Regions from separate parts of the Giesbergeria sinuosa genome, predicted to be linked through region 2. Evidence: predicted binding sites of a transcription regulator. Region 2 holds the regulator's gene; each other region holds the start of a gene.
The links. The regulator sigma-54, encoded in region 2, starts transcription at its own class of promoters, with help from an activator protein. The targets are predictions, from matches to a motif close to TGGCANGNAANCTGCTTT.
Positions count from the first base shown of each region.

Region 1: the regulator sigma-54 is predicted to act here: its motif matches at 2,455-2,472, upstream of ACFO6X_RS11465 (circularly permuted type 2 ATP-grasp protein).
Region 3: the regulator sigma-54 is predicted to act here: its motif matches at 1,858-1,875, upstream of ACFO6X_RS04000 (urease subunit gamma).
Region 4: the regulator sigma-54 is predicted to act here: its motif matches at 1,645-1,662, upstream of ACFO6X_RS14750 (ammonium transporter).

Region 1 covers NZ_JBHSHJ010000009.1:27,119-31,310, reverse strand. The annotation lists gene ACFO6X_RS11470 (alpha-E domain-containing protein) at 1-932, opposite strand, end outside; gene ACFO6X_RS11465 (circularly permuted type 2 ATP-grasp protein) at 944-2,431, opposite strand; gene ACFO6X_RS11460 (transglutaminase family protein) at 2,569-4,192, shown strand, end outside.
Region 2 covers NZ_JBHSHJ010000016.1:38,991-43,182, forward strand. The annotation lists gene lptA (lipopolysaccharide transport periplasmic protein LptA) at 1-460, shown strand, start outside; gene lptB (LPS export ABC transporter ATP-binding protein) at 457-1,239, shown strand; gene ACFO6X_RS15125 (RNA polymerase factor sigma-54) at 1,244-2,830, shown strand; gene def (peptide deformylase) at 2,845-3,384, opposite strand; gene ACFO6X_RS15135 (methyl-accepting chemotaxis protein) at 3,406-4,192, opposite strand, start outside.
Region 3 covers NZ_JBHSHJ010000002.1:294,365-298,556, forward strand. The annotation lists gene ACFO6X_RS03995 (hybrid sensor histidine kinase/response regulator) at 1-1,753, opposite strand, end outside; gene ACFO6X_RS04000 (urease subunit gamma) at 1,885-2,187, shown strand; gene ACFO6X_RS04005 (HupE/UreJ family protein) at 2,212-2,817, shown strand; gene ACFO6X_RS04010 (urease subunit beta) at 2,836-3,144, shown strand; gene ureC (urease subunit alpha) at 3,141-4,192, shown strand, end outside.
Region 4 covers NZ_JBHSHJ010000015.1:52,897-57,088, forward strand. The annotation lists gene rnk (nucleoside diphosphate kinase regulator) at 1-18, shown strand, start outside; gene ACFO6X_RS14740 (hypothetical protein) at 44-409, shown strand; gene ACFO6X_RS14745 (acyltransferase family protein) at 417-1,535, opposite strand; gene ACFO6X_RS14750 (ammonium transporter) at 1,734-2,936, shown strand; gene ACFO6X_RS14755 (tRNA dihydrouridine synthase) at 2,962-3,939, opposite strand; gene ACFO6X_RS14760 (hypothetical protein) at 4,060-4,192, shown strand, end outside.

The sequences.
Region 1 (4,192 bases), on a different contig from region 2:
CGCCCAATACCCACGCCAATGTCGTTGATACGCAGCAAAATCTGCGTCAGGTAAGCGTGCAAGCCGGTGGCCAAAATTTCGTCGATACGGCCATACTGCAAATCGGCCAGCAGGCGGCCCACCAAACGCTGGGTTTCCTGTGACTGGCCGTTGGCCACCCGGTCGAGGTTTTGCCGTACTTCCAACATACAGGCCAACAAGGAGCGCGGCATCGACGGGTTCAAGATCAACAACTCGGCCACACGCTCGGGGCGAATGCCATCGCGGTACACCTTGCGATAGATCTCAAAGGCCGAGAAGCTCCCGAGCACGGCGCTCCAGTGGTAGAAGTCGTACTCTTGGTCGCGGCCATTGTCGGTGCCGTGGAACTCACTGTCCAAGGCATGAAACTTGGCGTCCAGCAGGCGTGCCGTGTTGTCGGCCCGCTCCAAAAAGGTGCCCAAACGCAGAAAATGCAGCGCCTCATCGGCCAGCATGGTGCCCAAAGTCACCCCCCGCGAGAGATGGGAGCGAAAGCGCACCCACTCAAAGAACTGCCCCGGATCGGCTTCCAACTGGCCGCTGCGCAGCAGCCGGTTCACTTCTAGCCAAGTCTGGTTTTGCATTTCCCAGGCTTCGGTGGTCAGGGAGCCACGCACAGCACGGGCATTTTCGCGCGCAGCACGCAAACAAGACAAGATAGAGGCCGGATTGCTCTCGTCCGCCACCATGAACTGCAACACATTGCGGGCAGTGATCTCGCCATGTTTAGCCTGATAAGCCGGGATCAGCTCACTGATGGACAGCAGCCCCTGCCAGTTGGTTTGCGCTACAGCAGCCGATTGCGGCAGCAGCGCAGTTTCGTAGCCCACATTGAGCATGCGGGCGGTATTCTCGGCCCGCTCCATGTAGCGGGACATCCAGAAAAGGTGGTCAGCGGTTCGGCACAACATCCATACTCCTCTCAAACTTCCATGATCCAGGTGTCTTTGGTGCCGCCCCCTTGGGAGGAGTTGACCACCAAGGAGCCTTCTTTGAGGGCCACCCGCGTCAAGCCACCGGGCACCATCTGCACCGTTTTGCCACTGAGGACAAAGGGGCGCAGGTCAATGTGGCGCGGCGCAATGCCTTGCTCGACAAAAGTGGGGCAGCTCGACAGACTGAGCGTGGGTTGGGCGATATAGCCCGCCGGGTTGGCACGCAGCACCTGGGCAAATTCGGCAATCTCGGCCTGCGTGGCGGTGGGGCCAATCAACATGCCGTAGCCGCCCGCGCCATGCACTTCTTTCACCACCAAATCTTTCAGGTTAGCCAGCACATATTGCAGGTCTTCGGGCTTGCGGCACATCCAAGTGGGCACGTTGTTGAGGATGGGCTTCTCACCCAGATAGAACTCAATCATCTTGGGCACATAGGGGTAGATGGATTTATCGTCGGCCACCCCGGTGCCCACCGCATTGCAAATGCTGACGTGGCCCGCCCGGTAGGCGTCCATCAGGCCCGCACAACCCAAGGCCGAATCGGCACGGAAGACCGCCGGGTCAAGGAAGTCATCGTCCACACGGCGGTAAATCACATCCACACGCTCTGGCCCTTGCGTGGTGCGCTTATAGACAAAGCCATCGCGCACAAACAGGTCTTGGCCCTGCACCAACTCCACGCCCATTTGCTGTGCCAAGAAGGCATGTTCAAAATAGGCGCTGTTGTACATGCCGGGGGTGAGCACCACCACGTTGGGGTCGGAAGCGCCCGTGGGGGCGCTGGCGCGCAAGGTCTCCAGCAGCAGATCGGGGTAGTGCGCCACTGGGGCGATGCGGTTTTGGCTGAACAGCTCTGGGAACAAGCGCATCATCATCTTGCGGTTTTCGAGCATGTAGCTCACGCCGCTGGGCACGCGCAGGTTGTCTTCGAGCACGTAGTATTGGCCGTTACCGGCGCTGTCGGGGGCGCGCACAATATCGACACCGCTGATGTGCGAATAGACATTGTTGGGAACGTTGACCCCCATCATCTCGGGGCGAAACTGGGCATTGTTGACCACCTGCTCACGCGGAATCACGCCCGCCTTGAGGATTTCTTGGTCGTGGTAGACGTCGTGAATAAAGCGGTTCAGTGCCGTGACCCGCTGCACCAGCCCTTTTTGCATCTGGCTCCACTCTTGCGCCGGAATGATGCGCGGAATGAGGTCAAACGGAATCAGGCGCTCGGTGCCGGCGCCATCTTCATCCTTGGCACCATACACCGCAAAGGTGATGCCCACGCGGCGGAAGATCATTTCCGCCTCTTCACGGCGCGCACGCATGGCCGCCTCCGTCTGCCGCTCTAGCCATTGGGCATAGGCAGCGTAACCGGAGCGCACATCGGTGCCACACCGCAAACCCTGTTGTTGCACCTGCCCGCCCCCGTGTGGCAAAGGGGGCAGCGTGGCGTACATCTCGTCGAATTTCAGCATGGTGTTTTCTCCTGCCGAGGCTTTAAGCAAGGAGTGGGCCAGCTTCCCACACGTTGTGTTGGCGCAGCTTTTGCTTGAGGGGCTGTTACAACGCGCCTTGGGGCGTGCCTGCAAAAACCCTATCCCCTTTTGCTCTTATGTCGATACACGCTGCCCTACACCACGTTACCCACTACCAATACGACCGTCCCATCAATTTGGGGCCACAGTTGATTCGCCTGCGGCCTGCACCGCACTGCCGCAGCAAGGTGGTGTCGTACTCGCTGCGCGTAGAGCCAGCGCAGCACTTCATCAACTGGCAGCAAGACCCCTTTGCCAACTACCAAGCACGGTTTGTTTTTCCAGAGAAAACCACCGAGTTCAAAGTGACGGTGGATTTGGTGGTGGAGATGGCGGTCTACAACCCGTTTGACTTCTTTTTGGAGCCAGAGGCCGAGCAGTTTCCGTTTGGTTACAACGCCGCTACCACCGAGGAGCTGGCCCCCTATCTAGCCACCGACCCCATCACACCATTGCTGGCCGCTTATTTGGCCCAAATAGACCGCAGCCCCCGGCGCACGATAGATTTTTTGGTGGATCTGAACACCCGCCTGCAACGCGACATTGGTTATCTGATTCGGCTAGAGCCCGGTGTGCAACCCCCCGAAGAGACCCTCACCAAACGCTCTGGCTCCTGCCGCGATAGCGCCTGGCTGATGGTGCAGTTGCTGCGCCACTTGGGGCTGGCGGCCCGCTTTGCCTCGGGCTACCTGATTCAGCTCAAGCCCGATGTCAAATCGCTCGATGGCCCCAGCGGCACTGAAGTGGACTTTACCGACCTGCACGCTTGGTGCGAAGTCTATTTGCCCGGTGCAGGCTGGATTGGCCTTGACCCCACTTCGGGTCTGCTGGCCGGTGAAGGCCATATTCCGCTGGCCTGCACGCCACGCCCTTCGGGCGCTGCACCGATTGAGGGCGGTCTGGACGAGTGCGAAGTAAAGTTCCAGCACACGATGGAACTGACGCGCATTTATGAGTCGCCGCGCGTCACCAAGCCCTATAGCGAAGAGCAGTGGAGCGAGGTGCTGGCGCTGGGCGATCTGGTCGATCAGGTGCTAGACGCCGGGGATGTGCGCCTGACGATGGGCGGTGAGCCCACTTTTGTGTCCGTCCACGACCGTGATGCACCAGAATGGAACACCGATGCCCTCGGCCCCACCAAACGCGGCTATGCCACCGAGTTGGTGCATAAGCTGCGCACCGAATACGGGCAGGGCGGCTTTTTGCACTTCGGTCAAGGCAAGTGGTACCCCGGTGAACAACTGCCGCGCTGGGCGCTGTCCATCTACTGGCGGGCAGACGGCGAACCCGTCTGGCACAACCCAGCCCTGTTTGCCGACGAGCGCCAAACGCAACACTACACCAGCGAAGATGCCAGCCGCTTTACACAAACACTGGCGGGCAAACTAGGCCTGGACGGCCAGCACATCACCCCCGGCTATGAGGACACTTGGTATTACCTCTGGCGCGAGCGCCGTCTGCCCATCAATGTCGATCCGTTTGACTCCCGACTCGATGATGAGATGGAGCGTATGCGCCTGCGCCGGGTGTTCGATCAAAAGCTCGACAGCGTGATTGGCTATGTGCTGCCACTGCAAGCCAACCCCGGTGCCGATGACCACCACACCCTCTGGAGCAGCGGCCCGTGGTTTTTCCGTGATGGGCGCATGTATCTCATTCCGGGCGACTCCCCCATGGGCTACCGCCTGCCACTGGACACCC
Region 2 (4,192 bases):
CATCGTGCTGCGGGGTGAGCGTCTGGAAGTGCGCCAAGATGCCGATGGTTATCAGTCTGGTACCGTCACGGCGGCAGCAGGCCAACGGGCGTTCTTCCGACAAAAGCGTGATACCGCACCCGGCGCCCCTGAAGAATTTGTCGAGGGCGAAGGCGAACGCATTGAATACAACGGCCACAACGACACCGTGCGCCTATTGCGCCGTGCCGAGTTGCGCCGTTACCAAGGGGCCAAGTTACAAGATGAACTCACGGGGGCGGTGATCGTTTACAACAACCTGACGGATGTGTTCAGTGTGGATGGTCAGCAGCGCAGCCCTGAGGGGGCGTCAGCAACGTCGGGCGGACGTGTGCGTGCCATACTGGCTCCAAAGGCGACTACAGCTCCGGCCTCTCCTGTGGCACCTGCTTCTGCTCTGCCTTTGCGCCCCAGTTCTGCACTGGGTACTGACAAGCCATGAGTGCCGCACCCGCGCATGCCACCACCGAGGCAGCTACGGATAGCCGATTGGAGGTGCTGCATTTAGCCAAGTCTTATGGCAGCCGCCAGGTGGTCAAGGACGTATCGCTGGTTGTGCAAAAAGGCGAGGTAGTCGGTCTGCTGGGCCCCAATGGTGCAGGCAAGACCACTTCGTTTTATATGATCGTTGGTTTGTTGCCCAGCGATGGGGGTGATATTCGCATTGATGGGCAGTCGGTGGTGCGTATGCCTATCCATAAGCGTTCACGTCTGGGGTTGTCTTACCTACCGCAGGAAGCGTCTATCTTTCGCAAACTCACGGTACAAGAAAACGTGCGTGCCGTACTGGAGTTGCAACAAAATGCCGCGGGTCAGTCTTTGAGCAAGGCCGAAGTTGAGCAGCGTTTGCAGTCTTTGTTGGAAGAGCTGCGTGTCGACCATCTGCGAGACTCTCCTGCGCTTGCATTGTCTGGCGGCGAGCGGCGCCGGGTCGAGATTGCCCGTGCCTTGGCCACGCAGCCGCGTTTTATCCTGTTGGATGAGCCTTTTGCAGGCATCGACCCGATTGCCGTGATTGAAATTCAGCGCATCATCGGTTTTTTGAAAGCGCGCGGCATTGGCGTGCTCATTACCGACCACAACGTGCGCGAAACGCTGGGCATTTGTGACCACGCCTGCATCATCAGTGATGGTCGGGTGTTGGCACAGGGGACGCCTTCCGAGATTGTCAACAACGCCGAGGTGCGTCGGGTGTACCTGGGCGAACATTTCCGTATGTGAGCCGATGAAACCTGGCCTGTCTCTGCGTGTATCGCAGCACCTGACCCTGACGCCGCAGTTGCAGCAGTCTATTCGGCTGTTGCGGCTCTCGACGTTGGAGTTGGGCCAGGAAGTCGAGCAGATGCTGGCGGACAACCCCTTTTTGGAGCGCAACCCCGACGAAGCCTCGCGCGAGGAGTTTGGTTTGGCGCAGGCCGACACGCCCCCGCCAGAGGAGCCATATGCCGACTGGGCAGCCCCTGTGAGCAGCACCAGCAGTGCAGACAGCAGTCAGGCCACATTGACAGAGGCAGAGCAGGGCAACAGTGACAGCAGCAGCACCGAAGTGCTGGACTGGGAGGGCGATGGCAGTGTGGACATGGCCCCGGACGATAGTGAATGGGGTGGCGATGCCCCGGCCTGCAGCCGTGGCACTGACGAAGAAATGGATGTCAGTGCCACAGATTTGGCACATGGTCATGAATCACTGGCGGCATTCTTGCACCGACAAACGGTGGGTTTGCGCTTGTCTCCAGAGGATAAAGCCGCACTGTATTTTCTGATCGAATCACTCAACGAAGACGGTTATCTGGAGGATTCGCTGGAATCTTTGGCTCAAGGGTTGGCGGGTGAAGAGCACAGCGATGACATAGAGGAGCTGCTGCACCATTTCACGGTGGCCTTGCACTTGCTGCAAACGCTGGAGCCAACTGGTGTGGGGGCTCGCCACTTGGCTGAATGCTTGACACTGCAACTGGCAGCATTGGCCGCACATCCTGCGCCTGCCATCCCGCCTGAGACCATTGCATTGGCGCTGCGCATTTGCCAGCAGCCGCTGGAAGGGCTGGCCCGCCGCGATGTGCGCCGCTTGGCCCAAACCTGTGGGGCCACCGAGGAGCAAACCCGTGCAGCAATGGCCTTGATTGCCCGGCTGGAGCCGCGTCCGGGGCGGCCCTTTATCTCGGTAGAGCGCAACGCCATCATCCCAGACGTGCTGGTGCGCCGCATGGGGCATGGTCAGGCGGGGCACCAGTTCAGTGTGCAACTCAACCCCGAAGTGATGCCACGCCTGCGCATCCACGACATTTATGCGGGTGCCTTGCGTGGCCGTCGCCAAGACGAAGGCCATCAGGCTTTGCAACAGCGTTTACAAGAGGCCCGCTGGTTTATCAAAAACATTCAGCAGCGGTTTGACACTATCTTGCGGGTGTCACAAGCCATTGTGGAGCGCCAAAAGAATTTCTTTGTGCATGGCGAGTTGGCCATGCGTCCGCTGGTGCTGCGCGACATTGCCGACGAGCTGGGCCTGCACGAGTCCACAATCTCGCGGGTGATCACAGCCAAATACATGGCTACCCCCCAGGGTACTTACGAGCTGAAATACTTTTTTGGCTCGGGCTTGGGCACTGACAGTGGTGGCAATGCCTCCAGCACGGCTGTGCGCGCGTTGATCAAGCAGTTTATTGCTGCCGAGAACCCCGCCAAGCCCTTGTCGGACAACCAATTGGCTGAAATGCTCAAAGAGCAGGGCATTGAGTGTGCCCGTCGCACGGTGGCTAAATACCGTGAAGGATTAAAAATCCCCACGGCCACGCTGCGCAAAACGCTGTAGCGAGGCGGTGGGGGTTAATCGTTGGCGTCGGCCTGCAGTTCGGGAAACAGCACTTCGGTAAAGCCGAGCTGGCGCAAATCAGACATCCGTTGCGGATACAGGGTGCCTATCAGGTGGTCACACTCATGTTGCACCACTCTGGCGTGAAAGCCTTCGGCGATGCGCTCTATGGGCTGGCCCAGCACGTCCATGCCGGTGTAACGGATGCGGCTCCAGCGGGGCACCCGGCCCCGCAGCCCTGGCACCGACAGGCAGCCCTCCCAGTCCTCGGCTTGGGCGGCATCCAGCGGGGTAATCACGGGGTTGATCAACACAGTGGGGGGCACCAAGGGGCGATCTGGGTAACGCGGATTGGGCAAGTGCGAGCCAAAGACCACCACCTGCAAATGGACGCCAATTTGTGGCGCTGCCAACCCGGCACCATTGGCCGCCTGCATGGTGTCGTGCAAGTCCGTTACCAACTGGTGCAGCACTGGGGTGTTGAAGGCCGTAACAGGCTGGGCCGTGCGCCACAGGCGCGGGTCGCCCATTTTCAAGATGGTGTGGATGGTCATGGTCGATGCCGGTATGGGCTGTTAGCGTAGCAAGGCTGCAGGGCGTGCAGCCCGTGCTGCGGGTGTTGTGGCGTGCTGGTGATCGAGCTTGAACTCTGCCACCACATCGGCCAATTGTGTGGCTTGCTGTTGCAGGGCGTGGGCTGCCGCTGTGGCTTGTTCTACCAAGGCCGCATTTTGTTGTGTGCCTTGGTCCATCTGGTTGATAGAGGTACCAATGGCAGCAATGCCGCTGCTTTGTTCTTGGCTGGCGTGGCTGATTTCGGCGACGAGGGTGGTCATGCGGCGCACGCTGTCTACCACTTGTTCAATGGTGGTGCCTGCATCACGCACCAACTGACTGCCCGCATTGACTTGGGTAACGGAGTCATCAATCAGTGCCTTGATTTCTTTGGCCGCTGTGGCGCTGCGTTGGGCCAAAGTGCGCACTTCAGAAGCCACTACGGCAAAGCCCCGGCCTTGCTCGCCAGCCCGGGCTGCTTCCACGGCGGCATTCAATGCCAAGATGTTGGTTTGGAAAGCGATGGCATCGATTACGCCAATGATGTCCACAATCTTGCGGGCAGAGTTTTCTATGCCCCCCATCGTTTGCACCACCTGCCCCACCACTGTGCCGCCACGGGTGGCTACCTGCGAGGTTTCGGTGGCCAGCAGATTGGCCTGGCGGGCATTCTCGGCGTTTTGCAGTACGGTGGCGGTGAGCTCCTCCATGGCCGCAGCGGTCTGCCCCAGTGAGGAGGCTTGCTGTTCGGTGCGGGAGGACAGGTCTTGGTTGCCGCTGGCAATTTCTCGGGTGGCTTGGCGCACC
Region 3 (4,192 bases), on a different contig from region 2:
GCCACTCTTGCCGGTACACCAGCCCCAGCACCGCTGCCAGCACCAACCCTGTCACCAATAACAGCAAAATGAAATGGGCCAGCCCGCCATCCAGATAGGGCCACAGTTTGCGCGGAGTGAGGCTGCGCAGCACTTGGCTCCATTGGGCCGATAGCCGTGCCTGCGGTTTGCAGTGGTCAGCACAGCGGGCATCCAGCGTGCAGCACAGTGAGCAAATTTGTCCCCGGTAGGCTGGGCAATGGGCGGTGTCTGGGGCTTCATAGTCGCCCCCACACACTACACAACGGCGCAGCTCGGTCGCACTGGTAGGTGCTTGGGGCTGGCGGGCCAGATAGTAGCGCCCGCGCGTAGCCCAAGCAATCAGCGGGGAGGTAATCAAGGCCGTGACCATTGCCACCAACGCCGAAAATGCCTGCAACAAGCTGCCAAAAACCCCCAGATGTGCCATGATGGACAGCACCGAAGCCAACACCATCGCGCCCACCCCCACGGGATTGATGTCAAACAGATAGGCACGGCGAAACTCGATGCCCGCTGGCGACCAGCCCAGCGGTTTGTTGATCACCAGATCGGCCACCACGGCCATGATCCAAGCAATCGCCAGATTGGCATATAGCCCCAAAACATCACCCAGTGCCTGAAACAAGTTCATTTCCATCAGGAGCAGGGCAATGGCGGTGTTAAACACCACCCAAACCACCCGCCCCGGATGGCTGTGCGTTAGGCGCGAGAAAAAATTACTCCAAGCCAACGACCCGGCATAGGCATTGGTCACATTGATTTTGAGTTGTGACACCACCACAAACAGTGCCGTCACCCACACCGCCCAGCCATAGGGCAAAAAGGTTTCGAAGGCGGCCAGATACATCTGATTGGGATCTACCGCCTGCTGCGCTGGCACCATTTGCGACAGCACCAGCCAAGCCAACAGGGCGCCACCCAGCATTTTGAGCATACCCATCAACACCCACCCCGGCCCTCCCACCAGCACAGCCAGCCACCACTGCCGTGTTGACTTTGGCTCTGGGGCAGGCATAAAGCGCAGGTAATCAGCCTGCTCCCCCATTTGGGTCATAAGTGCCATGCCCACCGTCAGAGCTGCACCAAAGAGGTGCCACTGGAAAGTGCCTCCTTGACCAGATGTGCCAGCATAGTGCGTGAGCTGGGACAACACCTGCGGCTCTAACAACAGCACAGCACCATAGGGAAGCACCATCAACGCCAGCCAGAGGGGCTGCGTCCACACTTGAAAGCGGCTGATGGCAGCAATGCCATGTGTGACCAGCGGAATCACGGCCAAAGCGCAAATCAGGTAGCCCCAGACTGGCGCAATACCCAAAGTCAACTCCAGTGCATAGGCCATCACGGCGGCTTCTAGTGCAAAGAAGATGAACGTAAAAGAGGCGTAGATCAGCGAAGTCAGGGTCGAGCCGATATAGCCAAAACCAGCCCCGCGCGTCAGCAAGTCCATATCTACCCCGTAGCGGGCAGCGTAGATGCTGATGGGCCAGCCAGCCAGAAAAATAATCAGCCCCGTGGCCAAAATAGCCCAGAAGGCATTGTCAAAACCATATTTCAGCAGCAGTGTGGCCCCCACGGCCTCCAGCACCAAAAAAGACGCTACACCAAAGGCCGTATTGGCAACCCGCCACGGCGACCATTGTCGGGCCCGTTGGGGGGCATAGCGCAGAGCATAGTCTTCCAGGGTTTCGCTGGCTACCCAACGGTTGTAGTCGCGCCGCACCTTGACAATGCGTTGCACGGCTTGGTTGCCTGGGACAGAAGGTTGGGAAAAATCGGGGTCGTGCACACGCCATCTGAGGCAGTTTTCATGCCATTGCCATCGTCCTGATAGGTAGGCATGGCTTTTGCTGATCCTTTGCTATGGATCTGACACCCCGCGAAAAAGACAAGCTGCTGATCTTTACCGCAGCATTGCTGGCTGAGCGCCGCCGCGCGCGTGGCCTCAAACTCAACTACCCCGAGGCGGTGGCACTCATCAGTGCTGCTGTGATGGAGGGCGCCCGCGATGGCAAAACCGTGGCCGAGCTGATGAGCGCAGGCCGCGAAGTGCTCACGCGTGATGATGTGATGGACGGCATCCCCGAGCTGATTGCCGACATTCAAGTCGAGGCCACCTTTCCTGATGGCACCAAGCTGGTCACCGTCCACCAGCCTATCGCCTGAACCCCCTTACAGGAGATTTTTTCCATGACACAGACACAGCCTACCTCTCCTATGCGCGCTCTGCGCACTGTGGCCCCGGCCCTGCTGGCCCTTGGCTCTAGTGCGGCACTGGCCCATGCTGGTGTGGATGCCGGAGAGCACCACGGTTTTCTCAGTGGTTTGCTGCACCCTATGAGCGGGTTAGACCACTTGGGCGCTATGTTGGCCGTGGGCTTATGGAGCGCCACCACAACAGCCCGGCCTGGGGTAGCACCGCTATCGTTTGCTTTGACGCTGTTGGCCGGTGCCCTGTTGGCACAGTCGGGCTTGAGTTGGGCAGGGGTCGAGCCAATGATTGTGGCCTCCTTGCTGGTGGTGGGGCTGTTACTGGCTGCACAAACCCGGTTGCCACTCGCAGTAGGTGGGGCACTAGTGGGGGCTTTTGCGTTGTTTCACGGCATGGCACATGGTCAGGAGTTGAATGGTGGCCCTGCTCTGTTGGGCATGGTGGTAGGCACAGCCCTGCTGCATGGCGTGGGCTTGGCGGCAGGGTTGGTGTTGCGCCAGCGTCACCGTTGGGTATCTCGTGCTGCTGGAGTGGCAGTGGCTGCCAGTGGTGTGGTGTTGGGCTGGCCTTTGCTCATGGCCTGAGTGGCACAGGAGTTATTGATGATTCCAGGCGAATACCTGATTGCCGAAGGCGAGCATCTGCTCAACCCTGGCCGCCCTACACATACGTTGGTGGTGCGCAACACAGCAGACCGGCCCATTCAGGTCGGCTCTCACTACCATTTTGCCGAAACCAATGGCGCGTTGGATTTTGACCGCACCGCAGCCCAAGGTATGCGCTTGAACATTGCGTCTGGCACCGCGGTGCGTTTTGAGCCAGGCCAGCAACGCACGGTCGAGTTGGTGGCCTACGCTGGTGATCGCATCGTGATCGGTTTTCGTGGCCTGACCAATGGAGCCTTGTCATGAGCAGCACAATTTCCCGCCGTGCTTACGCTGAAATGTTTGGCCCCACCGTGGGCGACCGGGTGCGACTGGCCGATACAGATTTGCTCATTGAAGTTGAGCGCGACTACACCCTGCAAGCGGGTGGCGGCCTGCGTGATGCCCAAGGTCAACCCTTGGGCTATGGCGAAGAAGTCAAATTTGGCGGCGGCAAAACCGTGCGCGACGGCATGGGCCAGGGCCAGCGCAGCCGTGCCCAAGGGGCTGTCGATTTGGTCATTACCAATGCACTGATTGTCGATCACTGGGGTATCGTCAAAGCCGATATTGGTGTAAAGAGTGGCCGTATTTGCGCTATTGGCAAGGCAGGCAACCCCGACATTCAACCCGGTGTAGACATCATCATTGGCCCCGGCACAGAGGCATTGGCCGGTGAGGGCATGATCGTAACGGCAGGCGGGCACGACAGCCATATCCACTTTATCTGCCCTCAGCAGATTGAAGAAGCGTTGATGTCCGGCATCACCACCATGACAGGTGGTGGCACTGGCCCAGCCACCGGCACCAACGCCACCACTTGCACCCCCGGCCCTTGGTACATGGAGCGCATGTTGCAGGCGGCGGAGGCCTTTCCGATGAACATCGGCTTCTTGGGCAAGGGCAATGCCAGCCAGCCACAAGGCCTGCTAGAGCAGATTGAGGCCGGTGCCATTGGTCTGAAGCTGCATGAAGATTGGGGCACCACGCCTGCCGCCATCGACAACTGCCTGAGCGTTGCCGAAGCCACCGACACCCAAGTAGCTATCCACACCGATACCCTGAACGAATCGGGCTTTGTTGAAGACACCCTGGCCGCCTTCAAGGGCCGCACCATCCATACCTTTCACTGCGAAGGTGCAGGCGGCGGTCATGCCCCCGACATCCTGAAAGTAGTGGGCGAGGCCAATGTATTGCCCTCCTCCACCAACCCGACCCGCCCCTACACCGTCAACACCCTCGACGAGCATGTCGATATGCTGATGGTCTGTCACCACCTTGACCCAGCCATCCCTGAAGACTTGGCTTTTGCCGA
Region 4 (4,192 bases), on a different contig from region 2:
GGAGAATTGCACCGCTGAGCGGGCACGCAAAGACAGCCCCACCATGCCACGCACGAGAATGCTGCAGGTGCAACGCCTGCGCCACCGCGCACTGGAGCGGCGCATGGCCCAACGGCCAGAATGGTTTAGCTCGTTTCTGGCAGGCAACCATCGAGAAAAAACTCGGCTGCGCCGAGAAATGGCGACGATGAAAGGGTCGGTGGTTTGGTTGTTGCGCCAACGCCGCCAAGGCCAATGGAGTGCCAATGAACGCGCCCAACTGCGCCAAGTGATGCGTTCAGCCTCTTCGGTCAGCCCCTACTTGATCATCTGGATTGTTCCGGGATCGCTGCTGTTATTGCCCTTGCTGGCGTGGTTCATTGACCACCGGCGCACACAACGTGGCAACACCGATACACCCTTGGATTAAGGCGCTGTCAAGCCAACAACTCTAGCCAGACCACCAGCAAGCCCATACCCACCAAACTGGCTTGCCAGCGCCACGCCAATGTCCAAGATGGCACTCGGCACTCTACCCGTAAGTAGAGGATGCGCCCCACCGCCAACGAAAGTGCAAATGCCAGCACCAAGCCAGCACTGTTGACCCACAGCGACTGCGGCCAGAAATGGCTCACAACAGCATTGACCAGCAAACACACCGGGAAATGCACCAAGAAAACCGAATAGGACATCTGGCCCCAACGCTGTAGCAGTGCAATGCCAGGCCATCGCGCCCCAACCCCCGGGCACCGCATCAACAGCACCAACGCCAGCGCGGTGCCCAAGGCGACCGCAATCCGCACCCGAAAATCCAGCCCCAAAGCCACAACACCCAACAACGCCATACCGGCTAACCACAGGCTCGGGCGCGAGGCATGTACCGCCCAATACGACAACATACCTAAACCGTAGGCACCAAAAAAGTACACCCCCCACTGATCCCAGGCAGGGTCACGGTTGAAGAACAGCAAAGAAGCCCCCGTGAGCAGCACCACCATGAGCGTGCTCACAAAAACGGCTCTGTGGTGGTGCTGGCCCGACCAAGCACGACCTGCAGCCAGCAAACCAACGCTGAGGACAAACAGCTGAAAGTCGATTGCTACATACCAAACGCCTGCAGACAGTGCCTCCTCCCCAACAACGTCTTGCAAGAGCAAGGCATGGGCCAACCATTGCGACAGCGAAGGAGCATCGGGCACGCTGGGATGCTCAAACCAAGGCCGCACCAACGCCGCAACGCCGACAGCCAACAACAGCGCCACCGCATAAGGCACGACCAGACGCACAAAACGGCGCAACAATTGCGCACTTGCACTGTCAAAACGGGCCACCTGCTGTGGTGCCAAACTGGCTGCTGCCAGATACCCCCCCAACACCAAAAAGACTTGCACCGCCATGCGGGCATTGTTGTACAGCCACTCTATCAAGGTTGGTGCCTGAAGATGCACCACATCGGACATTGGCCCATAAAACGCCAGATGGTGCCAAACAATCACAGCACAGGCCAAACCCTTGATGACATCAATCAAGGGATTACGGGAAATGGGGGAATTCATAGAGAGAAAAAGCAGCGTGCCCAACCGCCTGCGGGCCGGAAGGCAACCACACCGAAAGCAAATGCCCCCACTTAACGCCTCAGTTTGTCATCTGGTTGACACACCAAGCTGGCGCAATTTTTGCTTGTTTATGGTGCAAAGTTGGTGTTTTGCACCATAAATGTTGTTTATTGCCTCTTGCAAGGCCGAGAGAAAGTCATGGAATCACTCAAACAGGGCACCGACACCCTATTCATCTTGCTAGGCGCCATTATGGTGCTGGCAATGCACGCCGGTTTTGCGTTTCTGGAACTGGGCACGGTACGCAAAAAGAACCAAGTCAACGCCTTAGTCAAAATTTTGGTCGATTTTTCGGTTTCTACCGTGGTGTACTTTGCTGTGGGCTATGGCGTGGCCTATGGCACCCACTTTTTTGTTGGTGCCGATGTACTGGTGCAAAAGAATGGTTTTGAGCTAACACGCTTTTTCTTCTTGCTCACCTTTGCGGCCGCGATTCCTGCGATTATTTCGGGCGGCATTGCCGAGCGGGCCAAGTTCTGGCCGCAGTTGATTGCCACCGCAGCGATTGTGGGTCTGATCTATCCCTTTTTTGAGGGCATTGCTTGGAACCGGCACTTTGGCGTGCAAGATGGAATCAAGGCACTGACTGGCGAAGAATTTCACGACTTTGCGGGCTCTGTCGTAGTGCATGCGGTGGGTGGCTGGATTGCATTGCCTGCCGTGTTGCTGCTCGGTTCACGCGCCAACCGCTACCGCAAGGACGGGGCCATTTCGGCACACCCCCCTTCTAACATCCCCTTCTTGGCTTTGGGAGCGTGGATTTTGATTGTGGGCTGGTTTGGTTTTAATGTGATGAGCGCACAAACGCTAGACAAAATCTCGGGGCTGGTGGCCGTCAATTCGCTGATGGCGATGGTGGGTGGCACCCTGGCGGCCTTGGTATTGGGCAAGAACGATCCTGGCTTTGTCCACAATGGCCCTTTGGCCGGATTGGTGGCCGTGTGTGCAGGCTCCGACCTCTTGCACCCTTTGGGTGCCTTGGTGGTGGGTGCCATTGCTGGCAGCATCTTTGTGCAGATGTTCACGCTCACACAAAACAAGTGGAAGATTGACGACGTGCTGGGTGTCTGGCCTCTGCATGGCCTGTGTGGTGCTTGGGGCGGCATTGCTGCTGGCATCTTCGGCCAATCGGCACTTGGTGGCTTGGGGGGCGTGAGTTTTTGGGGCCAAGTGATAGGCACAGCGATGGGCGTGTGTTGGGCTTTGTTGGGTGGTGCGTTGGTTTATGGTGCCCTGAAGGCTACCGTGGGTCTGCGCCTGTCACAAGAAGAAGAGTTTGACGGGGCCGATTTGTCTTTGCACAAAATCAGTGCCACCCCCGACCGAGAGGTAAGCTGGTAAGCACAAAAACCGTGCAGGCCACTGTTTATGTGGACTGCTGGGCTTGCACCCAGTCTGTGATCGTGCGCTGATCGGTCTGGGTGCGAATTTGCTGGTAGGCTACTTCGGCCTCAGGAAAACGGCGGCGCAACAGGTTCAACCATTGCTTGAGGCGGCCTGCCCGCTGGCGGGGCTCTAGGCCATTGCACACCAACTGCCAGAAGCTGGCAATATGGGGCAACAGATCAGACCATTGCACAGGTGCCGCCATAGTCACTTCAAACGGCAGACCACCAGGGGCGGTATCTGCAGCGCGAATAGCCAGCGCCAGCCCCGGATCAGCCACCATACCGCGCCCCAACATCAGCGACTGACACCCTGAGACCATGCGACAACGCTGTGCGTCTTGTACTGTCCAAATTTCTCCGTTGGCCACCACAGGAACAGACACTGCAGCCTGAATAGCGGGGATTTGTTCCCAATAGGCGGGGGGGCGGTAACCGTCCTGCTTGGTACGGGCATGAACCACAATCTCGCAGGCTCCGTTATCTGCCATGGCCTGGGCACATTCACGGGCCAAGCTGCCATCGTGGTAGCCCAGACGCATCTTGGCCGATACCGGAAGCCCTGCAGGCACAGCACGGCGCACCGCTGCTACCAGCGTCGCAATATGCTCAGGGTCTTGCAGCAATGCTGCACCACCACCGTGGCGGTTGACTACCTTGGCGGGACAGCCAAAGTTCAAGTCTATGCCTTCAGGGCCCAGTGCCGCCAGACGCGCAGCATTTTCGGCCATGCATACTGGGTCGGAACCAAGCAATTGCGCCCGCACTGGCACACCAGCCAACGTGCGACTGCCGTAGTGCAACTCTGGCACATAGCGCAAAAATACCTTGTCGGGCAACAATGTACCGGTCACACGAATGAACTCAGACACACAACGATCTACGCCACCAATGCGGGTCAGCACATCACGCAGCACAAAATCGAGTAATCCCTCCATCGGGGCCAAAAGCAGGGGCATAAAAACACCAAGCAGAAAAAAAGGGCAGTAGGCATTGACCTACAGCCAGCCAAGGCTTCACTGAATTGTCATCGTTGGGCGGTGTAATTGCTTCTTTACCTGACCCAATGGTTGATTTTCATGCTGTTGCAGAAAACTGAAAAAGCCCACCAGGAACTCTCACCCGGTGTGCGCACCCTGAGCCTGCGTGAGCGTTCATTGCTGCTACTGGCCGATGGCAAGCCGGTGTCGGCCTTGCAAGCCATGTACCACG